3 regions of the Methylobacterium sp. 88A genome follow, and region 3 is predicted to be linked to each of the others. Evidence: riboswitches for the same ligand, from Rfam matches in the RefSeq annotation. Region 3 holds a riboswitch; each other region holds the start of a gene.

Region 1 (4,375 bases), 350 kb from region 3:
GCCACCGCTTTCCTCGTTTCAGCAGGCTCACCACGCGACGCTGTAGGCGACCTCGAACGAGCGTGGTCGCCCGAGGATCCAGTTGGTGCCGATCCCGTCCACGGCGTTGCCGCTGATGGCGTAGGTCGTGTCGAACAGGTTGTAGACGCGAAGGCTCAGGCGCGAGGCCGGGGTGACCTGATGGTCGAGGCCGAGATGGGCGAGGGTGTAGTCGGGCCGCGGCGCGGTGTTGGAGAAGTCGCTGAAGACCCGGCCGACATTCTGGAGCCCGATCCTGGCCTCCCAGTCACGGGCGAAGGCCCAATTGAGCCAGACATTGGCGACGCGCTCGGGCACGTCGATGGGCTGGTTACCCGCATAGGACACCGCCCCCTCCCGGAACTCGTCGTATTGCGCGTGGAGCAGAGCGAGGTTGGCGTCGATGCGCCAGCCATCGGGCAGGCGCAGGGCGAGCGCCCCCTCCACCCCGTGCGAGGATTGCCGGCCGACCTGGGTCGAGACATTGGGCTGGCCCGGCACCGCCGAGATCAGCTTGTCCTTGACGATGCGATAGCCGGCGAGCGTCCATTCGAGGGCGCCGTTCAGCGCGAGGCCCTTGGCACCGACCTCGATCTGCTCGCCGGTGGAGAGGTCGAAATTGGCGTTCGATTGCGACAGGCTGATGAGGCTCCCCACCGGATCGGTAGCGGTGGCGTATTGCACGTAGAGGGCCGAATCCGGCGTCGGGTTGTAGACGAGGCCGAACCGGTAACTCAGGGCCTCGAACGAGCGCGCGAAGGTGTCGCCGGTCTGCAGGTTGCGCCGGTGCAGGGTCGGCGCGTCGAAACGCACGCCGGTGAGGAAGGAGAGTTGGTCGCTGAGGATCAGCCGGTTCTCGGCGAAGACCGAGGCCTGGTTGGTGCTGGTGGCATAGGCCGGGCTGGCGCGGCCATTGGCCGGGAACAAGCCCGGATCGTAATTGAACGGGTCGACGCTGGTGACGAGGACGCCGCCCGCGCTGGAGAAATTGTTGGTGTGGCGGAAATCCACGTGGTTCACGTCGAATCCGATGGCGAACTCGTTGCGGAAGCCGAACACGTTGCCCTTGAAGGCCGCGTCGAAGCGGTTCCCGACCTGCTCCTGTTGGTGGTAGATTTCGGTATAGCTGGACCGGTCGATGAGGCCCGTGCCGCGATTGAAGCTGTATTGCTCGACATCGAGCCAGTGGCGGCGGCTCTGCAGGCGGTAGGCGGTGTTGCGGATGGTGATGTCGGCGCTCGGCGTCCACTCGGTCTTGAGCTGGGTCCAGTTGTCGGACCAGACGATCTTCGCGCCGTCGACATTGTAGTTGTTGTTGCGCAGGGACTGGACGATCCGGCCATCGACCAGCGGCGTGCCCCAGTAGCGGGCGGGCTCCTGGTAGCCGAGATCGTGGCTGAGGGTGACGGCGAGATCGGGGTTCAGCTGGAACAGCAGCGCGCCCGAGACCGCGAGGTTGCGGAAATCCCCGTTCGGGCTGGTCCAGCCGCCGTCGCGGTTGCCGCTGACATTGAGGCGGTAGGCGACCGCATCGCCGATGGGACCGCCGAGATCGACGGCGAGGCGCGCGAGCCCATCCGACCCGGTTGCGGCGCGGGCGGCATGGATCGGCGTGAAGCTCGGCTTCTTCGAGACCACGTTGACCACGCCGCCAATGGCGCCGTCGCCGTAGAGCACGGAGGCCGGGCCGCGCAGCACCTCGATCCGCTCCACGTTCCAGGTATCGAATGGGAAGGTCACGGTACCGGCTCCCACGAACAGCCGCGTGCCGTCATAGAGTTGCTGGATCGAGTTCGGCCCGGCGAAGCCCCGGCTGGAGAAGGCGCCGTTGCCATTGCCGGGTGAGGCGATGGTGGTGATGCCGGTGGCGTTCTGCGTCACCGCCTCGACCACCGTGTTCTGGCCCCGGATACGGGCGGTCTCGCCGCTGATGACATCGATGCTGGCGGGCGTCTCCAGCGGCGTCAGGCCGAGCCGACTGGCGCTGCGGGAGGGGGTCGAGAGGTTGAGCCCGACCGGGTTGGCGCGGGTGAGGCCGACCCCGCTCCCCTCCACGGTGAGTTGGTCGAGGATGACGGCATTCTGGTTGACGGAATCCTGTGCCCGGACCTGACCGGCGAGCAGGGTCGAGCCGAGGAGCGACGCGAGGAGAGCGGTGGCGCGGGCCGGGGATGTCCGCCCGGGCGCGCGGTGGGTGACCTGTCTGGGCATGTTCGTTTTGGCAAACCGAAGTGATCGCTGGCCGAATGCCGCGCCCCCTCTGCTAAATCGTATGTTATAACGTTACAATACAGCGAACCGGGCAAAATGCCTGCGTGCGGGACCGGACGGTCTCGCCGAAGGCATCCTGAGGAGCGATTCTGTAACGGAAGGAACGGGAACGATCGGGCATCGCAGGCAGACGGCAGGCGCGGCTCAGCGCAGTGGCACGTCACCGCGAACGAAGCCGATGCATTCGCGACATGCGAACGCCCCGACACCCCACCAGGACACCCCGCCCGATGCGTTTCGCGTGTGACCACGACTGACGGCAGGTCTCCTGGCTCGCGGGTCGCTGCCCTCTCATCGTCTTCCCAGGTGATCACCCAGTGACGTGTTGATGAAGGACTCGCCGCTTACAGTTGCGGGGGCAGCCGCGGCATCGGACACAAGGTCCTCACCGCGTTCCCTTTTGATCCCCCGAAGAGGAACCGTCATGCTCAAGCTAGTCGAGGCCGGGAGACCGCGTCAACGACGTCACGGCAACAGCCCAAAAGAAAAGCCCCGGATCTTGCGATCCGGGGCCGATCTCATCGGATGCGCGTCGCCTACCAGCGGTAGGTGACGGAGCCCGTGATGCGGCGGCCGTCGCCGTAATTGCAGCCGACATATCCGCCGAGCTGGGCGCAGGTGCCAACATAAACTTTGTCGGCGAGGTTGTTGGCGGCCACCTGGAAGCGCCAGTTGTCGAAGGAATAGCGGATCGACGCATCCATCAGGAAGTAATCCGGCACGCGGATCGTGTTGGCCGTATCGCCGAAGGTGTCGCCGATGTAGCGGACACCGAAGCCGAAGCCGAGGCCGCGGAACAGGCCGGTCTGTACGGTGTAGTCGGCCCAGTTCGAGATCACGATGTTCGGAACCTGGATCGGCCGGTTTCCGGTCGCGTCGGGCAAGGGGAACGGCGGGATGTCCCTGGTCACCCGGGCGTTGAGGGCGGTGAGCGAACTGAGCAGGCGGAACCCTTCGGCGAGTTCAAGGGTCGCCTCGGCCTCGATGCCGTTCACCGTGATCTCGCCGGTCTGGTAATAGGCCTGCTGCAGTGGATCGGTCCCGTCGAAGGTCAGGGCGTTGGTCTTCTTGGTATTGAAGTAGGTCAGCAGGAAGGTGCTGTTCGATCCCGGAGGCTGGAACTTGATGCCGCCCTCGATGGTCTCGCCGATCTCGGGCTTGGCGGGGCCGATCGAATACGTATCCGGCACGGCCGGGACGAATTGGCTCCGAGTGCTCGACTGGATGTAGAACGGCAGCACGTTGAACGAGCGCGCGGCGGCGACGTAGGGCGTCAGGCCGTTGTCGAAGAGATACGACAGTCCGACGCGGCCGCTATAGGACTCCGCATTCTGGGTGACCCCGAAATTGGTCGGGATCGCGTTGGGGACGCCGAAACTGTTCAGCGTCGCACGCACGGCATCCAGGGCAGGGTTCTGCACGTCGGTCTTCGTCTTCACCCAATCGTAGCGGGCGTTGGCGCTGAACAGGAAGCCGTTGCCGAACTTCACCTGATCCTGGGCGTAGATACCGGTCTGCTCCTGCGACAGACGGCTCAGCAACGTTCTCTGGAGAGGTGCAACGCCAGAACCATAGCTCGGGTTGAGGACATCGATCGGGCCGACCAGCGGCGGGGCGATGCCGGTAAAGAGGAAGTTCGGATCGAAGAACGACTGGGTCGGGCCGCCCCTCTGGTCGCTTTTATTCTGGATGTTGCTGTAATCGATGCCGAGCAGGGCGGTGTTCTTGAACCAATCGAACACATGCTCGTGCTGGATCTGCGTGTCGACAGTGAAGACTCCGTAATCCTCGATCCAGGTCTGTGCGGACCGGGCGAGGTTCGAGGGCGAGGCATCGGCCAGCCCCGTCGGGTAGACGCTGTTGTAGTTCGTGCTGGCATGGGCGTAGCGCAGGTTCTGCCGCACCGTCCAGGCGTCATCGAACCGATGCGAGAACTCGTAGCCCGCCATCGCTCGCTCGGCCTTGAAGCGGCTGAAATCGGGCTCGCCGAGGAAGCGGTCGCGCAGGTTGGCCTTCAGCGGGTTCGACCCGTTGGTGTAGTATTGCGGGATCAGGCGGTACTTATCGCCCGCGATGTCCTTCTGGT
Region 2 (4,375 bases), 770 kb from region 3:
GGTTCCTCGGTGTCACCGATTGGGAGCTTCGGATCTACTACGCCCGCTCCGGCGGCGGCGTGCCCGCCATCGACGGCGTGACGCCAGACATCATCGACCGCACGATTACGAAGGTCGAGGCCCTCATCGCGGCCGGCCAGATGGAAGCGGCTCTGCTGCTAGGCTGGTCGACCTTCGAAGCCATCGGGCGGGCCTTGATTCCGAACCGCCTGTCACACTCTCAATCGCCCGCACGGCTGATCGAGCAGCTCGCGGGCGAAGGCATCGTGACGCCGGACGAGGCGGATCGTCTTCGTCCCATCGCGAACCTGCGCAACGCCGTCGCCCACGGGGCCTTGCAGCGCGACCTCGATCGCACCGCCCTGGAGGATTTCGTCGCCACGCTGAAGCTCGTCCTCCACGAGAACCAGCCGGTCGGCGCTGGGGCCTGACCGCGCCCAGTAGTCAGAACTCGATCCCCTCCTGCGCCTTCACCCCGGCGGCGAAATGGTGCTTCACGCTGCCCATCTCGGTGACGAGGTCGGCGGCCTCGATGAGGGCCGGCTTGGCGTTGCGCCCCGTGACGATGACGTGGAGATCGGGCCGCCGCGCCCGGAAGGCCGCCACCACGGCGTCGATGGGCAGGTAATCGTAGCGCAAGGCGATGTTGAGCTCGTCGAGGAGGACGAGGCGGATGGTCGGGTCGGCCATCAATTCCTCGGCCTTGGCCCAGGCATGCTCGGCCGCCGCGATGTCGCGGGCTTTGTCCTGGGTCTCCCAGGTGAAGCCCTCGCCGAGCGTATGCCATTCGATCTGGTCGCCGAAAGCCTTCAGCGCGTGCTTCTCGCCGGTGTCCCAGGCGCCCTTGATGAACTGGACCACGCCGACCCGCCAGCCATGGCCCAAGGCGCGCAGGAGGAGGCCGAGCCCGGCCGTGGTCTTGCCCTTGCCGGGGCCGGTATTGACGATGAGAAGGCCCTTCTCGATCGTCTTGCCCGCGACCTCGGCGTCCTGCACAGCTTTGCGCTTCTCCATCTTTTCGCGGTGACGGTCGGCCTCCGGGTCGTTCGTGTCTGACTCGCTCATGCGGCTGCTCCGGGTTGGGGTTTCACGATCATCGGCAGTCCCGCCACCATGAACACCACATGGTCGGCCCGTGCGGCGAGGCGCTGGTGCAGGCGCCCGGCCGCGTCGCGGAAGCGGCGGGCCAGCGCGTTGTCCGGCACGATACCGAGCCCGACCTCGTTGCCCACCAGCACCACCGGGCCAGGCGCACTGCCGCAGGCCTCGATCAGCGCGGCGCTCGCCGCCTCGGTATCGGCCTCGGACAGGATCAGGTTGGTGAGCCACAGGGTCAGGCAATCGACCAGCACCGGCCCGGTCGCCGCAGCGACGGCCTCGGCCAGGTCGATCGGCACGTCCCGCGTGATCCAATCGGGCGAGCGGCGCGACCGGTGAAGGGCGACGCGCTCGCGCATCTCGTCGTCCCAGGCCTGCGCGGTGGCGAGATAGAGCCACGGCGCGGGGCAGGCTTCGATCAGGCGCTCGGCGTGCAGGCTCTTGCCCGAGCGCGCGCCGCCGAGGACCAGTGTCATTCTTGGGGAAGGCTGCCGCATGGCTCCCTTTAGCGCGAAACCGCCCTGCCCCGTCAAAGGCGGTAAAACGCTTTGGCGGCGCGTTGTCAGCGGTCGCGCGAGCGCGTAGAAGCGAGGTTCGGACGGTGCCCCGGCGACGGGGTGAAAAGGGAATGCGGTGAGGGCTCGCGCCTGAAACCGCAGCTGCCCCCGCAACTGTGAGCGGAGACGGGCCTGCCATCGGCCACTGGAGCGATCCGGGAAGGCGGCAGGACCGGATGACCCGCGAGCCAGGAGACCTGCCATCCGAAGGGGACCACATCGTCCTCCCGCTCGATCCTCGAACGCCGCCGGCGGGGCGGCCGGAGACCTGACACGATGACCACCAACACCCTCGTCCTCACCGGCACCCGCAGCAACGAGCGTCTCGGCGCGGTGCTCATGGCCGCTTTCCTCGGCCTCGGGCTCGTCTTCATGGCCGGCTTTGCCCCGGCGATGGCGCTGCACAACGCGGCCCACGATTTCCGGCACGCCCAGAATTTCCCCTGCCACTGACCGCCACGCGCTCAGTCAGGACCTGATTCCATGATGATCCGACTCGTGTCGGCGGCCCTGGTCGCCGGCTTCCTGGCGGCTGTCGTCGCCACGGGCTTGCAGTTCGCCCTCACCTCGCCGCTGATCATCGCGGCCGAGCGTTACGAGAGCGGCGAAGCCACTGCGCCGGCCGCGCAGTGGATGCCGCGCGGCGCCTCGCCGGCCTCCCTCATCGTGCCCGTCCATTCGGGCCACGACCATGGTGGCAAGACGGACGGTGTCGAAGGCGGCGAGGTCGCACCGGCCTGGCAGCCCGGGCCCGGCCTGCCCCGTATGGTCTTCACCGCCCTCGCGACCCTGGTCGGCGGCGTCGGCTATGCCCTGTTGCTGGGCGCGGCTCTCATCGCCTGCGGGCGCGAGCCGAGCCCGGAAACCGGCCTGCGCTTCGCCATCGCGGGGTTCCTCGCCGTGGCGCTCGCCCCGGCCCTCGGCCTGCCGCCGGAATTGCCCGGCATGGAGGCGGCTCCGCTCGCCGAACGCCAGTTCTGGTGGATCATGACTGCGGCCGCCACCGCCATGGGGCTCTACCTCATCGCGATCCGCCGCTCCTCCATCGCCATCGCCGGAGGGATCGTGCTCCTCGTCGCACCGCATCTGGCAGGCGCTCCGGAGACGAGCCACACCGCCTCCGCCCTGCCCCCGGGCTACGCAGCCCAATTCGCCGCTCGGTCGCTGGGCATCGCCTTCGTGTTCTGGGCGGTGATCGGCCTCGCCTTCGGCTGGGCCTGGAACAGCGTCGGGCGCAAGAACCCGGCGACGTCGCATGCCTGACGAGGACATCCCGGCCGGCAGCGCGGTCGTACTCTACGTCTGCGCCACCTGTCGCACGGCCGGCGACACGTCCGAGCCCCGCGCCGGGGCCCGCCTCGTCTCGGCGTTGCTCGATGCGGTGACGGAAGCAGCGATCGAGGGCATCGCCGTCGAGAGCGTGGAGTGCCTCTCGGTCTGCAAGCGCCCCTGCACGGTCGCCGTGGCGTCCGAAGGCCGCTGGACCTACGTCTACGGCGATCTCGACCCGGTCGAATCGGCCAGAACCATCCTCGCGGGCATCGGCCTGTACGCGGAGACGCCCGACGGCATCGTGCCCTGGAAGGCACGGCCGGAAGCGTTCCGCAAAGGCGTCGTCGCCCGCATTCCCCCGTTTCCTCCGCCGCGCGCGGACAGAATTCCGGACGCCGCCGAATGAGCATCGTCGAGAAGATCCCCTGCACCATCGTCACCGGCTTCCTCGGAGCCGGCAAGACGACCCTCGTGCGTCACCTCGTGGAGAATGCCGGCGGTCGTCGGCTCGCCATCATCGTCAACGAGTTCGGCGATATCGGTTTCGACGGATCGTTCCTGGCCGCCTGCGGCATCGAGGGTTGCCAGGACGAGGACATCGTGGAACTGGCCAATGGCTGCATCTGCTGCACCGTGGCGGACGATTTCGTGCCGGCCCTGAACAAGCTGCTCGACCGGGCCGACCCGCCCGAGCACATCCTCATCGAGACGTCCGGCCTCGCTCTGCCGAAGCCCCTGGTCCAGGCCTTCCACTGGCCGGCGATCCGCTCGCGGGTGACCGTGGACGGGGTGATCGCGGTGATCGACGGACCGGCCGTGGCGGCCGGCTTCTTCGCCGACGATCCGGCGGCCCTCGCCGCACAGCGCGCCGACGATGCCAGCGTCGATCACGACAACCCGCTGGAAGAGGTGTTCGAGGACCAGCTCCTCTGCGCCGATCTCGTGGTCATGAACAAGGCCGACCTCCTCGACGAGGCCGGAAAGGCCAAGGTCCGCGCCGAGGTGGAGCGCCAGCTGCCGCGCGCGGTGAAGATGGTCGAGTCCGAGCATGGCCGCCTCGATCCGCGCGTGATCCTCGGTCTCGGCGCCGCCGCCGAGGACGATCTCGACGCCCGCCCCTCCCATCACGGCGAGGGCGAGGATCACGATCACGACGATTTCGACTCCGTGGCCATTGCCGTGCCTGCCACGGCGAGCGCCGAGGATCTGGCCGCCCGCGTCGCCCGCGCCGCTGAGACCAGCGGCGTCCTGCGGATCAAGGGCTTCGCCGAGGTCACCGGCAAGCCGATGCGCCTCGTGGTCCAGGGCGTCGGCGCCCGCATCGCCCATCATTACGACCGCCCCTGGCGGGCGAGCGAGAACCGCGACGGCCGGCTCGTGGTCATCGGGCTGAAGGGTTTCGACCAAGGGGCGGTGGCAGCCGCCCTGGCGGGGTGAGCGCGTTGACC
Region 3 (4,375 bases):
CACCATCGGGGCCGAACCGGACACCGCCGTACTGAGCGCGCTCGCCCGGGTGGTCTCCACCCGTGTCGGTTCGGCCGAGCGCCTGCGGCCGACCACGCCGCCGAGTCCGGAGCGGCGCCTCTACGTCATCGATTTCGAAGGACCGGGCCTGCCCACCGGCCCGGACGGTGACATCGCGGCCGAGGTCTCGGCCAGCGCCGGCGCCATGGTCGATCCGGTGGTGGAGCGGGTGCCCCAGACCGGGGGCTGGCGCCTCTACGTGGAATGGCGCCCGGCGACGCCGTTGCCGCCCGGCGACGTGATCCTGCGGGCGCGCCTCATGCGCGGCGGGCGTCCAATCAGCGAGACCTGGGACAACGCCGCCTGATCGCCGATTTCACGACTTGGCGAGTTGCCGCAGGGATCGGAACGGGAGCACCGGTCGGGGATTCTCAACTTGGAACACCACCAAGTTGCGGAGCCGCCCGGTTCCCTCAAGGCCATCGAAGCGCCTCGGGGCGCGGCATCCGCCATCCCCCGGAGCAGCACCCTTGGCGATCGAGTCCCCCTACCTGCGCTACACGCCCGCCGTCGAGACCCCTGACGCCGACGAGGCCGAGACCAGCCGGTCCCTGAACGAGACCATGCGCTCCATCAGCGAGACGACCCTCGCCCATGGCGGTCATGCCATCCGCAGCGTCCACGCCAAGGCGCATGGCGCCTTGAGGGCCGAGTTGGAGGTGGCGCCCGGCCTATCCCCCGAACTGGCGCAGGGCCTGTTCGCGAAGCCGGGGCGCTACCCCGTGGTGATGCGCTTCTCGACCATTCCGGGCGACATCCTGGACGACAGCGTCTCCACCCCGCGCGGGGTGGCGATCAAGATCATCGGTGTCGAGGGCGAGCGTCTCGAAGGCTCGGAAGGGGATGCCACGCAGGATTTCGTGCTCGTCAACGGCCCGGCCTTCTCCGCACCCGGACCGAAGCAGTTCCTGGCGACCCTGAAGCTCCTCGCCAAAACCACGGATCGGGCGGAGGGGCTCAAGAAGGTCGCCTCGGCGGCGTTGCGCGGCGTGCAGAGCGCGGTCGTGGCGGCCACCGGTTCGCCGAGCCCGGCCCTGGCGACGCTGGGCGGACAGCCCGAGACGCATATCCTGGGCGACAGCTTCTACAGCCAGGTTCCGCTGCGCTTCGGCGATCACATCGCCAAGATTGCGCTCGTCCCGGTCTCGCCGGACCTGACGGCGCTCACCGACAAGCCGCTGGACGACACCAGCGCCCCCAATGCGATCCGCGAGGCGGTGCTGGAGCATGTCCGCCGCCATGGCGGGACCTGGGAGTTGCGGGCGCAGCTTTGCCTGAACCTCGACGACATGCCGGTGGAGGACGCCTCCGTGGTCTGGTCGGAGGCAGCGAGCCCCTACCGCACCATCGCCACCCTCACCGCCGCGCCGCAGACGAGCTGGAGCGAGGCCCGCGCGGCTTTCGTCGATGACGGCCTGTCGTTCAGCCCGTGGCACGGGCTGGCCGCGCACCGGCCGCTGGGCGGCATCATGCGCATGCGCAAATCGGCCTACGAGATGGGCAAGCGCTTCCGGGCCGAGACAAACGGCCGCCGCATCGAGGAGCCGAGGAACCTCGACTCACTCCCGGAGTGATGCCGGACGTTGCCGTGATGCGACAGGGCGGCGGCGATGGTCGATGCGGGAACATCTCGCCATTGACCCTCCCGGCGCGGCCGACCTAGCCTGACGATGACGGTTCCTCTTCGGAGGATCAAAAGGGAACGCGGTGAGGATCTTGCATCCGAAGCCGCGGCTGCCCCCGCAACTGTAAGCGGCGAGCCCATCATCAACACGTCACTGGAGGCTCCGGCCTCTGGGAAGACGATGAGAGGGCGGTGACCCGCGAGCCAGGAGACCTGCCGTCAGTCGTGGTCACACGCGAAACGCATCGGGCGGGGTGTCCTGGTGGGGTGTCGGGGCGTTCGCATGTCGCGAACGCATCGGCTTCGTTCGCGGTGACGTGCCACTGCCGTCGCCCGAGGTTTCGCCCGTGTCCGCCCATCCTCCACGCGCTCTCCATCCCCTCCTCGTCCTCGCGATGCTGACATCCGCGTCACCGGTCCTCGCCCAGTCCGGCGCGGCGACCACCGCCGAGGCGACCCTCGACGAACTTTCCGTGGCCGCCGACATGCGTCCGCCGCCCGCTGCCGGTCCCGGTCTCGGCGGGGCCACGGGCGGAACCGGCGGGGCCGAAGCGTTCGGCGCCCTGTCCGCTCCCGCGCTGACATCGAGTTCCGGCGTCATCACCGGCAAGGCCCTCAACGACCGGCCGGTCACCCGCCCCGGCGAGGTGCTGGAAGCCGTGCCCGGCCTCATCGTCACGCAGCATTCCGGCGAGGGAAAAGCCAACCAGTACTTCCTGCGCGGCTTCAACCTCGACCACGGCAGCGACATCGCCATCACCATCGACGGCATGCCCGCCAACATGCGCACCCATGGCCACGGCCAGGGCTATGCCGACATCAACTTCCTCATTCCCGAGCTCGTCGGCGCGGTGGAGTTCCACAAGGGCCCGTATTTCGCCCGCGACGGGGATTTCGCCTCCGCCGGCTCGGTGCGGATCGACACGATCGACGCGGTGCCCCGCCCTCTCGCGCTCACCTCCATCGGCAGCTTCGGCTACAAGCGGGCGCTCACCATCGCCTCCGCACCCCTCGGGGAGGGGACGCTCCTCGCCGCCGGCGAGGCTCAGGTCTATGACGGCCCCTGGGTGGTGCCGGACGCCATCCGAAAGCTCAACGGCGTGCTGCGCTACAGCCAGGGCACCGCCCTCGACGGGTTCTCCCTCACCGGCATGGCCTATTCCAACCGCTGGACGGCGACGAACCAGATTCCGCAGCGGGCCATCTCGGAAGGCCTGATCGGCCGCTTCGGCACCCTCGACCCCAGCGATGGGGGCGATGCGAGCCGCTTCTCCCTGTCGGGCCGCTGGAGCCGGTCGGACGACGGCGGCGTCACCCGCGCCAGCGCCTACGTCCTCCGCTCGAACCTCAACCTGTTCAACAACTTCACCTATTTCCTCAACGATCCGGTCAATGGCGACCAGTTCCGCCAGCTCGACAGCCGCACCGTCGCCGGCGGCGAGATCGCCAGGGTGTTCAAGGGTGAGCTGTTCGGTCTCGCCATGGAGAACGAGATCGGCGTGCAGGCGCGGTTCGACGACATCCATGTGGGCCTGTTCAACACGCGGGCGCGCACCTCCCTCTCCACCGTGCGCGACGACCGCGTGCAGGAGGGCAGCGCCGCCCTCTACTTTGAGAACCGCCTGCGCTGGACCGACTGGCTGCGCACCAGCGTCGGCCTGCGCGCCGACGCCTACGACGCCACCGTGAGATCGAACAATCCGTTGAATTCGGGCCATGCGCGGGACGGCATCGTCAGCCCCAAGCTCGGCGTCGTGTTCGGCCCCTGGATCGGGACCGAGCTGTTCGTGAATTACGGCGAGGGCTTCCATTCCAACGACGCCCGGGGCGCGACCATCACGGTCGATCCGGGCAATCCCCTGTTCCCCCTCGACCGGGTGCCCCTGCTGGTGCGCTCGGTGGGCTCGGAAGTGGGCCTCCGCAACCGTTCCATCGCCGGCCTCGAATCGACGGTGACCCTGTTCCAGCTCGATTTCGACTCCGAGAACCTGTTCGTGGGTGATGCCGGCACCACCGAGCCGAGCCGCCCGAGCCGGCGCACCGGCATCGAGTGGACCAACCACTACGCGGTGACGCCCTGGCTCGCGCTCGATGCCGACCTCACCGTCACCCATGCGCGCTTTGCCGACCGCGACCCTGCGGGAAGCCGCATTCCCGCCGCCCCCACCGCCATCGCGGCCGCCGGCTTCACGCTGGGCGAGTCGCTCGGCTGGTTCGGTACGCTACGGCTTCGCTATTTCGGGCCGCGCCCGCTCATCGAGGACAATTCCGTCCGCTCGAAGCCCACCACCCTGGTGAATGGCCGCATCGGCTACAATTTCGACAACGGCGTCACGGTGCAGCTCGACATCCTCAACCTGCTCAACGTCAAGGCGAGCCAGATCGATTATTTTTATGAGTCGCGGCTGCGGGGAGAGCCGGCGGGCGGGGTGGCGGACACGCATCTGCATCCAGTGGAGCCGATGGCCGTGCGGTTGACGGTGGCGGGGCGGTTTTGAGGAATGGGAGCGGGTTGTGGGCAGCCAAGCCGCTCTCCGGTCATGCTCATGGCAGCGATCCGGGCCGGAAATACGCGAACATGTGAGGCACATAGTCGGCTTTGCCGAGCGCGATGCCGTGATGTCGCAAGATGGCGTAGGCGGTGATGACGTGGAAGTAGAACTGAGGCAGAGCCCAATCCCGAGCGTATTG

What was found. Region 3 has a riboswitch for cobalamin ahead of A3OM_RS0122060 (TonB-dependent receptor). Riboswitches for the same ligand answer to the same signal wherever they lie in the genome.
Region 1: linked by a shared signal. The riboswitch ahead of A3OM_RS0120405 (TonB-dependent receptor) and the one ahead of A3OM_RS0122060 (TonB-dependent receptor) in region 3 are both predicted to bind cobalamin.
Region 2: linked by a shared signal. The riboswitch ahead of A3OM_RS0118470 (CbtB-domain containing protein) and the one ahead of A3OM_RS0122060 (TonB-dependent receptor) in region 3 are both predicted to bind cobalamin.

The regions. Positions count from the first base shown of each region.
Region 1 covers NZ_AQVT01000001.1:4,267,017-4,271,391, forward strand. Annotated here, with positions in the region: gene A3OM_RS0120400 (PepSY domain-containing protein) at 1-34, opposite strand, end outside; gene A3OM_RS0120405 (TonB-dependent receptor) at 28-2,229, opposite strand; cobalamin riboswitch at 2,530-2,728, opposite strand; gene A3OM_RS0120410 (TonB-dependent siderophore receptor) at 2,826-4,375, opposite strand, start outside.
Region 2 covers NZ_AQVT01000001.1:3,855,556-3,859,930, forward strand. Annotated here, with positions in the region: gene A3OM_RS0118455 (hypothetical protein) at 1-431, shown strand, start outside; gene cobO (cob(I)yrinic acid a,c-diamide adenosyltransferase) at 445-1,065, opposite strand; gene cobU (bifunctional adenosylcobinamide kinase/adenosylcobinamide-phosphate guanylyltransferase) at 1,062-1,574, opposite strand; cobalamin riboswitch at 1,681-1,875, shown strand; gene A3OM_RS0118470 (CbtB-domain containing protein) at 1,932-2,108, shown strand; gene A3OM_RS0118475 (CbtA family protein) at 2,139-2,918, shown strand; gene A3OM_RS0118480 (DUF1636 domain-containing protein) at 2,911-3,333, shown strand; gene cobW (cobalamin biosynthesis protein CobW) at 3,330-4,364, shown strand.
Region 3 covers NZ_AQVT01000001.1:4,621,835-4,626,209, forward strand. Annotated here, with positions in the region: gene A3OM_RS0122050 (glucan biosynthesis protein) at 1-367, shown strand, start outside; gene A3OM_RS0122055 (catalase family protein) at 531-1,634, shown strand; cobalamin riboswitch at 1,718-1,920, shown strand; gene A3OM_RS0122060 (TonB-dependent receptor) at 2,080-4,182, shown strand; gene A3OM_RS0122065 (DUF1993 domain-containing protein) at 4,229-4,375, opposite strand, start outside.